Linked DNA regions of Armatimonas rosea. The protein of the gene in region 1 binds, or shares a complex with, the protein of each later gene. Links are inferred from orthologs where the notes say so. Each region holds a gene or a part of one and is shown on either strand. Other genes may lie near its edges.

Region 1 (7,451 bases):
CCGAGAACCTGCACCCAGCGCGGGAAGCTCTGCGAGAGCGGGACATCTTTACGGGCGGGGTTGTTGATCTGCCCGGTAGTCCCCGGGCCACACCACTCCGCGAGCAAGCGAGAAAATAGCTCGCCTTGGTCGGAGTAGCACTGGCTGAGGTAGATACGGTCCGCGCGGGTCGCCTCCCCAAGGAGGGGGAGAGCATCCTCCAGCGCCTTCCCACGTGAGTCGGCCAGGAGCAGGCGCTCCACCTCGACCAGCGCCTTGAGGTAGCCCTCACGTCGCTGAAAACCCTGCTTTTCTTGCTCGTGTGTGAGGCGCTCCTCGGCGACCTGACGCTGCGCTTTCTGTCCTTGCCCCTGCCACAGCGCGAGCCCCGTTCCCAGTCCCAGAGCAAGAACGGCCGGGGGAATCAGGCTCTTACTCACCAAGGGAAGGCGCAAGAGCAGGAACAAAAGAAAGAGGCCCAGCCCAACCAGAGGTGCCAGCACAAACGGCGAGACCCGAACCAGCTTATCCGTCGCCTCCACTTTCTTTGGCGGAGGGCTCGGGCTTGGTCGCTTTGTGCTGCTGCGTTTCTTCTCTTGGACGGCCATAAAACCAGTTTAACTTCCTGCGAAAACTCTCCTGGTCTGCCACCTGCATCTGAATCCGGAGTGCCCAGAGGGGCGGTCCCTCCACGGGCCAGAGCTGCAGCAAGCGAGTCAGGTCTTTCTCCGTCGTGACGAAGGTTCCCTGGGGGGCTTGGGCAATTAGAGCGAGAGTCTCTTCTTTATTGTAGGTATGATGGTCCCCAAACTCACAGGAAAATTTTAAAGAAAGTTGAAGCTGCTCTAGGGAATGGAGAAATGCCGCCCCATCGGCGATCCCAGAGAAGGCCACGACGTCCTGGCCGGCAAGGTTTTCCAGCGGCTTCTGCCCCCCTGTACGGCTCACCCAAGCGGTCGGTGCATGGGTGGCGGTAAAGAGCGCCGCTTGGGGAGCCAAGCGCTGGACGAGCTTCTTCGCCGACTCCAGTGCCTCGCCCGAGACCTGGTCCGCACGGGTGAGCACGACAATTCCCGCACGGCGCAGGTGAAACGGCGGCTCGCGCAGGAGCCCACGGGGGAGCATCCAGCCATTATCAAAGGGACGGCGGGCATCCAAAAGAACAATATCTAGGTCCCGGTGGAGCTGCCAGAACTGCAGGGCATCGTCGAGGAGGAGCACATCGGGGGCGAACTCCGCGCAGGCCAGCGCCCCCGAGACCCGCCGGTCCCGCCCGACAATCACGGGAACATCGGGGAGGAGCTGGGCCAGGAGGGTGGGCTCATCGCCCGCAACCTCGGCGCTCAGAAGGAGCGTGCCCTCGCCGCGGCTGACGATCTTTGCCCCGGGCTCTCTCTCATGGCTCCCCCCGTGCCCCCGCGAGAGCAGCACCACTCGCAAGCCTTCGTCGCGCAGTAGCCTCCCCACCAGCGCCGCCATCGGGGTCTTGCCGGTCCCCCCCGACGAGAGATTCCCGATGGCGATCACGGGCACGGGGAGCCTGTAGCGCTTACGAATCCCCAGGCGGTAGGGAAGCAGGTAGAGCTCCAGCCCCAGAAAGTGCAGGCCCGCAAGGGGAGCCATGGCAAGACAAAGCAGCCCTCCCCGCAGGCTCTTCTCCTCCAAGAGCTTCTCAGGCTTCAAGGAGCGCCTCCACCGCGTCTAGGCAGCGCACCGAGACCCCCTGGTTACGCTCGATCAGGCCACGCGCCTTTACGGCTGTCTCCGCCTTCTGCTCGGGCGAGAGCGCCAGCCAGTGGCAGACCGCAGCGGCCAGCCCCGCGGCCCCCTCCACCTGCTCTGCCACCCCTTCGGCGATCGCCAGCGCGGCGATATCCCGCTGGTTGTTCATGTGGGAGCCAAAGAGCGCCGGGACTCCCTGGGCCAGCGGCTGAAAGACACTCTGTCCACCCCACGGCGCGAGCGACCCGCCGATAAAGGCCACATCCGCCACGGCGTAGACCCGCCCGAGCTCCCCAAAGGTATCCAGGATCAGGGTTGGCCCCTGCTCTCGCTTGCTGCGCTGGACGGCTCCCGGCAGGTGCGCCTTCACCGTCTCCACACGCTCCAGGTGGCGAGGCGCAACAATGAGCTGCAGCTCGGGGAAGCGCTCCCGCACTTTTTGCGCCGCCTCCGCCACCAAAAGCTCTTCGTCGGGGATGCCGTCTTTGCCGTCGCGGGTTGAGCCACAGATCCAGACAGGAGCGCCCTCCGGGATTCCCAGCTCTGTACGGAGCGCCCTGCGCTCGTCGCTACTGAGCATGCTCACCGACTCATCGAACTTTGTGTTGCCAAAGGTCTGCGCTCGCTCGCTCGGCACCCCCACGAGCCCCGCTCGCCGCGTGTCTTCGTCGGACTGCATCGCAAAGAGATCTACCGCGCCAAGGCCGTCTTTGAGGAGCCCACGTGCCTTCAAGCCGCGCCGCAGCCCCTTGTCGGAGATGCGCCCATTGAGCACCGCGACCTTTGCTCCTTGACGCTTTGCGGCCAAGAGAAAGTTCGGCCAGATCTCCCACTCCATCAAGAGGACCGCATCGGGCTGCACGTGCTGTAGCGCCCGCCCCACCGCCCAAGGGAAGTCCAAGGGGAAGAACGCCACCGCAGACGCATCCGCGATCCCCTGCGCCACCTCCCGCCCCCCGCGCGTTGTCGTGGTCAAGAGCAAGAACGCCTCGGGGTAGCGCTTGCGTAGCTCGCGCAGGATCGGCTTGGCCGCCATCACCTCCCCCACCGAGACCGCATGCACCCAGAACCGCCTCGCCCCCTCGCCGCCAGCACGGGGCGGCACCGATGAGGGAAAATCCCCAAAGCGCTCACGCCAGTGCACCGGGTCCTCTTTGCCCGTTGCCAGCCGGAAGAGATAGTAGAGCAGCAGCAGCGGCGAGAGCAAGAATAGCAAGAGATTGTAGATCATGGCTGCCCCGACAGCGCCGCGAGCGGCTCCGAGGCGCGGGTCTCAAAATCGAGCGATGAGGTGCGGCCATTTTGCAGGTACCAGTAGCCCGCGCAGGCGATCATGGCGGCGTTGTCGGTGCAGAGGGCGACAGGCGGGTAGAACAGCGCCAGCCCGGCCTTGTCGCAGCGCTCCTGCATGACTTCCCGCAAGCGGGTGTTGGCGGAGACACCGCCGGCCAATAAAACATGCTCTACGCCGAGCTCTTTGGCGGCCGCGACGGTCTTCTTGCTGAGCACATCCACCACCGCCTCTTGAAAACTCGCCGCGATATCGGAGAGGGAGGGGAGGTTCTCGCCCTGCATGGCGTAGCGCACCGAGGTCTTGAGGCCAGAGAAGCTAAACTCATGGGTCCCGGGGAGCAGTGCTCGTGGAAAGGCGATCGCCTTGGGGTTCCCCCCCTCGGCGGCGCGCTGCATCGCGGGGCCGCCGGGATAGCCCAGCCCCATCAGCCGGGCGCACTTATCAAACGCCTCCCCCGCCGCATCATCGCGCGTGCGCCCCAGCAAGACATAGTCGCCGTGCCCGCGCAAGTGAAACAGATCCGTGTGGCCGCCACTCACGACGAGCGCCACCGCGGGATAGTCCGCCCCGCCCCTTTCTCCCCCATCCATGGGGGCGGGGGGGGCTACAAGCCAGTTGGCATAGAGATGCGCCTCGATATGGTGCACGGGCACGACCGGCTTTTTTAGCGCCATCCCGAGCGCCTTGGCCGCCGACGTTCCCACCAGAAGCGCCCCCAGCAAGCCTGGTCGGTTGGTCACTGCGATGGCATCGATCTCCGCCCAGGTGACACCCGCCTCCGAAAGGGCTTGGCGAAAGACCGGCAGAAGTGCCTCCACGTGGCGGCGGCTCGCCAGCTCGGGCACGACCCCGCCAAAGCGTGCGTGCTCCTCCATCTGCGAGGCCACGACATTAGACAGGAGCCTGCGCCCATCTTCTACGACAGCGGCGCTTGTCTCATCGCAGCTTGTCTCGATCCCAAAAATAATCACGGGTAAAATTATACGGGGCATTTGTCGGCTTTGCGCGAAGGAGAGAGTGAAAGGAAATGAAGAAGATGCCCCCTCCCCTTGCTGCTACCTGGAATGCGCTCTTCCCGCCCGCCTCCACGGTGAGCGCGACGGTGCTGGCGAATCGCTACCAGGCCGAGATCTTCCGTTATGCTGTCCGGCGCGTCACCGACTCCGCCGAGGCGGAAGACATCACCGCAGAGGTCTTTGCCGCCGTTGTCGCACACCCAAGCCGTGTCCCAAAACTCACGACAGACACAAGCGACGACCTCACACGCGCCTATCTCATCGGTATTGCACGGCGCAAAGTGACCGATAGCCTCCGCAAACGTAGCCGTCACCCCCAAGAGACACTCTCCCCTGAGCTAGCCCTGCCCCACTCCCTGGAAGAGAGCCTAGAGAAGCGTGAGGGCGCTCGCCAGCTCCGCAAGATCCTCGATGCCCTGCCTGCGGACTGGCGGGAAGTGCTCCTGCTCAAGTATGTCGAGGAGCTCAGCCTTAAAGAGATCGCAGTGTCTCTTGGACGCTCCGAAAAAGCCATCAATAGCCTGCTCCAGCGTGCCCGCACCGAAGCCCGCAAGCGTGGAGAGAGCTACTTTAACCTCTGGGAGGAAACGAAATGAAAGATGCCCTGAACGCCGCCTATCCTGATGCAGCCGTTACCGATACACTTGCCGCTCGTGTCGCCGCTCGCCTGGAGCACCCCGCCAAGCCGAACCGTCGCCGCTTTCTTGCCCCGGCTCTCGCTCTCGCTGCCGTGGCAGGCATCGGACTTTTCACAGTGCCACGCTGGCTGACCCCCAAGCCCGTCTATGCACTCGACAAAATTAGCAAGGCACTTCAAAATACCAAGAGTGTCCATATCAGAGTATTCAGCGGCAAGCAGCTTGTCAGCGAAGAGTGGCACAGTAACAACCGCCACCGCATTGATCATTGCTTTAGTGGCCCTTGCAAGCCCTACTCTCTGACTGTCGGCACGCAGTCGTATGGAATTAGCGATGAGAAAGATATAGTTGTTGAAAGTGAGATCATCCCTTATGAGTTCTCCGTGCCCACCCTTGCCTCGACTCTTAGAGCTCAAAATCTGAGCGATCTCCCGCCTGACTGGGTGACCTTTGAGGGAGTCCAGATTTTGGGTACACGTACCGTCCATGTCTACAAGATCACGCTCCCTGAGGGAGCTTACAATCTAGGGAGTTCGGTGAAGGAATCCTCCTACCTCCGGCTCTTTGTCTCTCCTGAGACAAACCTGCCCATTCGCTTGGAAGAGCATCGCACGCAAGCAGGCCACTGGAGCTCCAGCTACAAAGACCTTGAGTTTGACATTGACATTCCCAAGGCGACATTCAACACAAACTTCCCAGGTAAGAAGCTCGTCAAATCAAGCGACTATGCTACCGAGAACTTCTATAAGGAGATACATAAACCCAGCATAGGCAAAAGAGCCACGACCAGCAAAAATGGAGTAACCGTCCTGAGCTTTCCTTTAATGGAGGCTCTCGGACTGGTCGTCTGGTACACCGTGGATGACGAAAATTCGCTACCGGAGATCGCTCTCTCGGGTAAAGGTAATACCTGCCCCTTGCTTGCTCAAGGCGTTGTAGGAGATAGCATCCTCACACTGCGTGAGCGCTATAAGATCCAAGGCAAGCGTCTGCGCTGGGCCTATTTCCGCCAGACTTTTGTCGCACCAATGGGCAATGGCGACTGGCAGCTGCACTTTCAGTTCCCTGATGGCAATGTGACCGTCGTACCAGAGATTGCTGGATTTGGTAGCACCATTCCTACCGGGGATGTCGGCGATGAGATTGGCAAAGCATTCCCCACTCTCTCGGGAGAGCGGGCACGTGATCGAGCGGAGTACTTCCTAGACGGGCGTTGGAAAGACGATGCTCCTCTAGTCGAGTCCGTCATGCAGAGTGGTTTCGATCCACGCGATGGTGCCCTGCTCTGGCTAAAAGTAGCAATCCAGCAGGATGACAAGTGGCTCTCCTCCCCTAAGCACGCACGGGACTGGCGGCGCATGGCGGAGATACTTGATCAGCTCAAGCGCCACGACGAAGCCAAAGCCTACCGTGATAAGGCGGACGCTGAGCGCTAGCCGCTAGCTTAATTGTCGGCGAGCCAGCAGGGTTCCGCCGACAATGAGCCCTGGTGCGAGAAATAGGCCCACAAAGGGAATCAGCGAGAGCAGCCCAGCAACAATGGCAAACGAGACGATATGCGGGTCGGGCTTTTTGCGTAGCTTCTGCACCTGTGCGCCAAGTGTCAGTCCACGGCGCAGGAACGCGGGCGAGGTGTAGTCTAGCAGGCTAATCACTCCCGCCCCTAGGGCTCCCAAAACCGGCGCAAGCGGGCCGCTCACCGCCCCTAGGCCAAGGGCTACCAGCGCAATGGTCGCATTGAGGACAAGCCGCTTGCAGGTATCCCCAAAGAGCTGCCAGAAGCTCAGCGGGCACGTGGGAAGCGAGCCTCCCAGCAGCCGCTCTGTCTCCTTGCTCAGTGGGTCGAAGACAATCCCCAGAAAGCTGCTACTCAGCAGGTAGAAGGCAAAGGGAAAGAGCACCAGGTAGAGCAAAAACGCCGCCAGCCGCGCCCCCTCTTCCAGCCCCGCTCCATAGCGCTGCCAGCCCAGCACGCCCAGAACCAAGTACAGTACCGAGGCAATCAGCCCCGGAACCAGAGCCAGCGGCCAGAGGCGCGGGTGCTTGAGCAGAAAACCAATCCCTTTGAGTGCGTCCATAAAAACAAAGACAACCGCCACGGGGAGCGGTTGCCTTTGATTACTGTGAAAAAGTGGACGCGTGCCCTACGCGAAGGCGAACCGTCCCGCCTCGGCGTGCTCACGGAGCCGCTTGAGGCCACGCTCTGCCTGCTTGCGGACGCAAGCGGCGTTGGTTCCCAGCTCCTCCGCGATCTCATCGTGGCTGGCTCCTTCGGCGCGGCGCAGGACCACGAGTGCCTCATGGGGCTTGAGCAGGGTCAAGAGTGCCTCGCGGATCGCCCGCTGCTGGATACGCGCCAAGACGGTCTCCTCCACACGGGTCTCGGGGTCGGGCAGGTCCCGGGTCTCGCCCTCTTCGGTATCATCCAGGGAGACTGCCTGCTTATCTTGGCCGCGGCGCACCAGGTGGCGCTGTCGGTCGATCAGCAGGTTGGTGGCGATCCGTGCGATATAGGCTCCGGTCGGCTCGGTGCCCGCGGGGCTCTGGAGCAGGCGGATCACGACCTCTTGGGTCAGGTCCTCCAGCTCATTGGCCGCGAGCATGCGTGCCTGCCGTGCCAGTGTGGCCGCGCAGAGCGACTTGATCTGCCGTCGTAGCAGCTCCGCAGCCGTGTCGCGCTCACGCTTGGAGCTCTGGGCATCGCGGATCACCGCAAGAAGTTCTTTATTGGTCTGTCGCTTCGGTGCGGCAGAGACAGTGGTAGTGGGAGCGGGCTTGGGTGTGGCCTGATCGTGCCATGCC
Region 2 (6,115 bases), on another replicon or contig:
CATCGCGACCACGGCGGACCTCCCTACAACTCTAAGTGCCACAAAGGTGACTTTCTACCGAGATCAGCAGCGGCTTGTCCGTGAGCTGGTGCTGTGACGAGGAAACAAGCATGATCAAGACCGTTTCTCTGGGGCGCTCCGGGCTGAAGGTGAGCAACCTCTGCTTGGGCTGTATGAACTTTGGCGAGTCCACGAGCGAGGAGGACTCACTGACGATCCTACGCACGGCGGTCGAGGCGGGCGTGACTTTCTGGGATACTGCCGATGTCTACGGCGCGGGCCGGAGCGAGGAGATCCTGGGAAAAGCCTTCCAAGCCTACGGGGTTCGGGAGCAGGTGGTCTTGGCGACCAAGGTGAATGGGGCGATGGGACCCGGTGCCAACGACAAGGGGCTCTCCCGGTGCCACCTGCGCCTTGGGGTCGAGGCGAGCCTGCGCCGCCTCCAGACCGACTGGATCGATCTCTACCAGCTCCACCGCTACGACCCCACCGTCCCCCTCGATGAGACAATCGAGACGCTGGACACGCTGGTCAAAGAGGGAAAGATTCGCTACTGGGGCACGAGCACGTTTGCAAGCTGGCAGCTGGCCGAGGCCCAGTGGCGCGCCGACTTCCATCACCGGATCGCCCCGGTCTGTGAGCAGGCCCCCTACAATATCCTGGACCGTCGCCTGGAGAACGACCGGGCGGGCTATCTCCAGCACGCCGGCTGGGGGCTGATTGTCTGGTCGCCGCTGGCGGGCGGACAGCTCACGGGGAAGTACGGAGCGATCTCTCCAACCACGCTTCCCACAGGCTCGCGCATCGCCCGCAATGCCATGTGGCGCCAGCGCACGAATCGCAGTGCGTCCGAGGTCGCTATGGCCTTTGTCGAACTGGCCCGTGAGCACGGCCACGATCCGGCGGTCGCCGCGGTCGCTTGGACCCTGGTAAACCCGCTGGTCACCGCCCCGATTGTCGGGCCACGTACCCTGGAGCAGCTCACGAGTCTCCTGCCCGCCGCGTCTCTGGCTCTCGACGAGACCTTTCTCTCTGCTGTTGATGCACTCGTCCCACCAGGAACCGCGGTCGCCGACTTCCTCAACAACGCGGGCTGGCAGGTGGGGCGTCTGCCAGGCCTCGACAACGACCGCACTGGGACCGCGTAACAAACGGAAACGAGAAACAGTGGGCGCGGCGGGATTCGAACCCGCTGCCTGACGCTTAAAAGGCGCCTGCTCATCCGCTTAAGCTTCACACCCAAACTCTAAAAACACAAGCCCTGGGTCGGATTCGAACCGACGAACCTTTCGCTTACAAGGCGACCGCTCTGACCAGCTGAGCTACCAGGGCAAAAAAACAGCGGCTCTCCCGAACCTGTCGAGAGAGCCGCCGCGAGCAGCGAAACAGACAAAGCTGTTAGACGCGAAGCGGAGCCTTCCCTCGGCGCGTGGTGCGCCGGGTTTTTCGGGTGGTTGTCCGTTTCACGATCATGCCTTCTCTATCGCAGGGCGGCGATTCTTTGCTAAAGAGGCTACAATAGCCCCCGTGGAACGTGCGGAATTTTTGGTGGACTCCCTGGAGGGCACCGACACGGCGGCGCGCTGGTTGGCGGCGCGCCTGGAGGCCGGTGCGCTGGTCTGCCTCTCGGGCGACTTGGGCGCGGGTAAGACCACCTTTACGCGCGCGCTCGTGGCGGCCCTGGGCTCCCCGGCGCGGGTGTCGTCGCCGACCTTTACGCTGGTGCATGAGTACGATGGGGGGCGCTACCCCGTGGTCCACATGGATGCCTACCGGCTGAGTAGTGGTGCCGAGTGGGAGGCAGCGGGGCTGGCGGAGTACCTGGAGGGCAAGAATGTCGTCCTGGTGGAGTGGCCGGAGCAGATCGCCGATGCCCTCCCGGAGCCCGCCTGGCGCGTAACGCTCACAGAGACGGGACCAGAGTCTCGCACCATCCTAATTTCTCCCCCAAACATGGGGGCTGGGGGGCTTAATTCGTGAAGATGCTTGCGCTGGACACGTCCGGCGATACCTGCTCGGTGGCGGTGGTGGAGGGGCAAGAGCTCCTCGTGGAGATCAACTTTCGGCACAATCGTCAGCTCACCGAGCGCCTGCCGGGGATTGTCACATTCGCACTGGAGCAGGCGGGGACGACCCTGGAGGAGCTGGATGCTTTTGCGGTCGGGCTGGGGCCGGGGAGCTTCACGGGTGTTCGGGTCGGGGTGACCATGGCCAAGACCTGGGCCGAGGTGCTCGGCAAGCGCGTCATTGGGGTCAGTAGCCTCGATGCCCTGGCCCGCACGGTCTCGGGGGCGGGGATAGCGGTTGTTGCTGTGGTGCCGTCGCGCAAGGACGAAGTGATCGCGGCGTTCTACAAGCCCGACCGGCCCAATCCCATCGCCGAGCCGGATGTGATGCCGACAAGCGAGGTTATCGCCAAGGCGGTCGAGGCTCTGGGCGAGCCGCGCTTGCTGGTCTTGGGCGAGTGCGCCCACTGGATCAGCCCCAGCCCGCTGGCCGTGATCCGCGCCGCCTCGCCGCGTGCCTTTCAGGTCGCACGCCTGGGGCAGGCACGCCTGCGTGTCCACGGCCCCGACGATCCCGCGACCCTGGCACCGCTCTATATCGCGCCCCCGCCGATTCGCACTAAGCCCGGCGCGGAGGCCCCTGCGTGACCGACGAGCAGCGCCAGCAGCTCCGTGCTCTGCCCCAAGTGGAGCGTGTGAGCGCCGAACCCGAGCTCGCGCAGGTGCCGGTCGCGCTACGGCTGGCCTGCATCCGCCAAGCCCTCCACGAGATTCGGGAGGAGATCTTGCTGGGGAGGCCCGCCACGAGCGTGATGGAGCGAACGCTGGCGCTGGCCTCTCGCGCTCCCAAGGTGCGTGGCGCGGTGAATGCCACCGGAATTCTCCTGCACACCAACCTGGGCCGTGCGACCCTGGCACCTGCCGCAGTCGCGGCGGTCGCGGCGGTTGCTCAGCAACACGCAACTCTGGAAGTGGACGACGAGAGCGGGGGGCGGGGAGACCGACAGGCGGGCTGTGCGGCGCTCTTGCGGGAGCTGACCGGCGCGGACGATGCCATCGTGGTCAATAACAACGCCGCCGCGACCGTGCTCGCCCTCACCGCGCTGGCATCCGGAAAGGACGTGATCCTCTCCCGCAGCGAGCTGGTGGAGATTGGGGGGCACTTTCGCCTTCCCGACGTCATTGTCCAGTCCGGGGCGCGGCTGGTCGAGGTCGGGACCACTAACCGTACCCGAGTCGGCGACTACACCCGCGCCCTCACCGAGAACACGGGGATGCTCCTACGCTGCCACCCCAGCAACTTTCGTGTCGTCGGCTTCACGGAGTCGGCGAGCCTGGAGGAGCTGGTCGCTCTGAGCCGCCAGGCCGCCGTCCCCTTCGGCGACGATATCGGCTCCGGTGCGCTCGTGGACTTCGCCCCGTTTGGCCTCACCGACGAGCCCCAGGTGCAGAAGAGTATCGCGGCGGGGGCGGATCTGGTCTGGTTCTCGGGCGATAAGCTCCTGGGCGGGCCGCAAGCGGGGATTCTGGTAGGGCGCGCGGACCTGATCGCGGTCTGCAAGAAACACCCACTCATGCGTGCCCTGCGCCCCGATAAATTAACGCTCGCCGCGCTGGAGGCTACCCTGCGGATCTACCGCGACGGTACGCATTGGGAGGAGATTCCCATCCTGCGCCGCATCCAGCGCGATCCCGGCGAGATCTCCCGCCGCTGCCGTACTGTCGCCCGCAAGCTCAAGCGGCTCGGCTACGATACCACGACCGAGGCGACTTTCTCGCAAGTCGGTGGGGGCTCGCTCCCGGACCGCCAGCTTCCCTCGCACGCGGTCGCGGTTCGTGCCGCCAACCTGCCCGCCCTCGCCCGCCAGCTCCGCCACGCTGCCACTCCCGTCTATGGCCGCATCGAGCGCGACCGGCTCCTGCTCGACCTACGCGCCGTGGACCCCGACGAAGAAGCCGCGCTGGTACGGGCCTTTGAGGGACAGAGTACATGAGGCCGGGGGAGATGGTCGTCACTTTTTTGGGCACGGGGACGTCCACAGGCGTTCCCTTGCTTGCCTGCGACTGCCCGGTCTGCCTCTCCACCGACCCGCGCGACAAGCGCACGCGCCCCGCGCTCACCGTGCAGGGGCCGGAGGGGACGATCCTGGTCGATGCGGGGCCGGACCTGCGTACCCAGTGCCTCGCCCAGCGCGTCCGGCGGGTCGATGCCTGCCTCCTCACGCACCCCCACGCCGACCATCTCTTCGGCCTCGATGACCTGCGGCAGTTCAACTTCCAGTACGGCATTCGCATCCCGATCTACAGCACCCCCGAGACCCTTGCCCATGTCCGCCGGGTCTACGACTACTGCTTCACTACGACCCAAGAGGGCGGCGGCAAGCCACAGCTGGATTTAGTGGAGTGGGAGCCGTTCACCCCCGTGACGATCTGTGGGGTCGAGGTGCTCCCGCTCTGGCACTGGCACGGAAACCTGCGGGTCACGAGCCTGGTCTTCAATGGGGTCTTCGCCTATGTCACCGATGTCTCGGCCATCCCCGACGAGACCCGGCCGTACTTGCAGGACCGAGAGACGCTGGTGCTGGGAACGGTCCGCTACGAGCCGCACCCGACCCACTTTCACTTCGCGCAAGCCCTCGACGAAGCCAAGGCGCTGGGGGCGCGGCAGACCTACCTGACGCACCTGTCGCACTACTTCGGCCACGAGAGCGTGTCCCAAGAGCTCCCCGAGAATATCGCACTTGCCTACGATGGGCTCCGCTTGACGTTTTCCCCGTGACGTAACGGGCACGGTACCTTTAGTGATTAAGGTACAATGCCTCTCATGAAACGTATCCCCTTTGTCGCGCTGGCGGCACTGGCGCTCGCTCCCGCGAGCCTTGCGCAGTCCAGCGTCTCCTTTCCCCGCTACCCGGCCCTCTCCCCCGACGGCAAGACACTGGTGTTTTCCTACCAAGGCGACCTCTGGAGCGCCCCGACCGAGGGTGGTGCCCCCGCGCGACGCCTGACCAGCCACCCGGCCTACGACGGGCGGCCTCAGTTCTCGCCCGATGGGAAAGAAATTGCGTTTCAGTCGCTCCGCTACGGCCGCAACGAGGTCTTCACCATGCCCGCAACCGGCGGACCCGCACGGCGCCTGACCAACTACGCCGGCGGCGACACCCTCCAGGGCTGGGCGGCAGGCGGCAAGAAGGTGCTGGTCGGCTCGGTGCGGGAGCTGAACCGACGTGGGGTCTCGCTCTACCTGGTCAACGACTCCGACAAGCCAGGGCGGCCCAAGCCACTCTTGGGGCTGACGAGTGTGATCGGTGGCCAGCTCTCGCCCGATGGCACGAAGCTGGTCTTCGCCCGTGGTGCCACCGACTGGCCGCGCATTGGCTACCGAGGGAGCGCCAACGCGGATATCTGGACCTACGACCTCGCGACCAAGGAGTTCAAGCAGCTCACGGAGTTCGACGGACAAGACCTCTGGCCGCTCTGGCTCCCCGATAGCAAGGGCGTTGTCTTTGTCTCGGAGCGGGACGGCACCTACAACCTCTACAAGATGAGCGCCTCGGGGGGCAAGTCTACCCAGCTCACGAAGTATGTTGGGGATGGTGTCCGCTTCCCCAGTGTCTCCGCCGACGGAACCCGAGTCGCCTTTGAGGTGGGGGACCGGATCGAGACCGTGAGCCTGACCGGAGGCACTGCGCCAAAGGCCGTGCCCCTCGCGGTGGGGGCCGATGACAAGAGCAACCCGATTGAGAGCCTGACCCTGAGCAGCGGGGCCAGCGAGGTCGCGCCCAGCAGCGATGGGGAGCAGGTGGCCTTTGCGGTGCGCGGCGATGTCTTTGCCGCTCCGGCTACCGGAGGCAAGGCGATCCGCCTGACCGATGCCCCCCAGCGTGAGGGCGATGTCGCCTGGTCCCCCGATGGCAAGACCTTGGTCTACGCGAAGGACGGGGACTTCTACGCCATCACGAGCACGGACCCCGATGAGCCCAAGCTAAGCAAGTCGCTCAAGCGGACGAGCACCCGGCTCACCACCGGGGGGCAGCCCAAGAGCAGCCCGCACTTCTCGCCCGATGGTAAGAAGCTGGCCTATATCCACGGTAAAGGCGAGCTGGTGG

The links.
Region 2: the proteins of tsaD (region 1) and tsaE are in contact, whole or in part, in a crystal structure (PDB 6N9A), measured with the Thermotoga maritima proteins. The link is inferred for Armatimonas rosea from one-to-one orthologs. Residues at the interface, in WP_004082750.1 of Thermotoga maritima: Cys10, Asp11, Arg49, His50, Leu82, Gly84, Gly135, Gly136, Glu154, Thr155, Leu156, Asp157, Asp158, Ser159, Glu162, Asp165, Lys166, Arg169, Leu170, Tyr175, Lys213, Thr214, Leu217, Tyr218, Gln221, Arg222, Asn324; in WP_004082108.1 of Thermotoga maritima: Leu37, Gly38, Lys46, Lys57, Val59, Lys60, Ser61, Thr63, Phe64, Thr65, Leu66, Met67, Val69, Pro71, Tyr82, Arg83, Leu84, Asp86, Asp88, Phe89, Asp93, Ile128, Asp130, Glu131, Arg134.

What each region holds. Positions count from the first base shown.
Region 1 is NZ_JACHGW010000001.1:1,427,819-1,435,269, reverse strand. Bases 1,948-4,755 are described here. They hold tsaD (tRNA (adenosine(37)-N6)-threonylcarbamoyltransferase complex transferase subunit TsaD), read right to left. Parts: upstream 3,967-4,755; coding sequence 2,929-3,966; downstream 1,948-2,928. Other genes in these bases: HNQ39_RS06640 (hypothetical protein), read left to right, coding at 4,604-4,755; HNQ39_RS06645 (RNA polymerase sigma factor), read left to right, coding at 4,023-4,607; HNQ39_RS06655 (3-deoxy-D-manno-octulosonic acid transferase), read right to left, coding at 1,948-2,932. Outside these bases: HNQ39_RS06665 (putative bifunctional diguanylate cyclase/phosphodiesterase), read right to left, coding at 1-587; lpxK (tetraacyldisaccharide 4'-kinase), read right to left, coding at 505-1,662; more of HNQ39_RS06655, read right to left, coding at 1,652-1,947; more of HNQ39_RS06640, read left to right, coding at 4,756-6,085; HNQ39_RS06635 (EI24 domain-containing protein), read right to left, coding at 6,089-6,727; HNQ39_RS06630 (RNA polymerase sigma factor), read right to left, coding at 6,794-7,451.
Region 2 is NZ_JACHGW010000007.1:167,035-173,149, forward strand. What follows is about bases 543-3,253. They hold tsaE (tRNA (adenosine(37)-N6)-threonylcarbamoyltransferase complex ATPase subunit type 1 TsaE), read left to right. Parts: upstream 543-1,527; coding sequence 1,528-1,980; downstream 1,981-3,253. Other genes in these bases: HNQ39_RS26910 (aldo/keto reductase), read left to right, coding at 543-1,148; tsaB (tRNA (adenosine(37)-N6)-threonylcarbamoyltransferase complex dimerization subunit type 1 TsaB), read left to right, coding at 1,983-2,654; selA (L-seryl-tRNA(Sec) selenium transferase), read left to right, coding at 2,651-3,253. Outside these bases: HNQ39_RS26905 (PDZ domain-containing protein), read left to right, coding at 1-97; more of HNQ39_RS26910, read left to right, coding at 111-542; more of selA, read left to right, coding at 3,254-4,000; HNQ39_RS26940 (MBL fold metallo-hydrolase), read left to right, coding at 4,012-4,785; HNQ39_RS26945 (S41 family peptidase), read left to right, coding at 4,831-6,115. UniProt on the Escherichia coli protein: Required for the formation of a threonylcarbamoyl group on adenosine at position 37 (t(6)A37) in tRNAs that read codons beginning with adenine.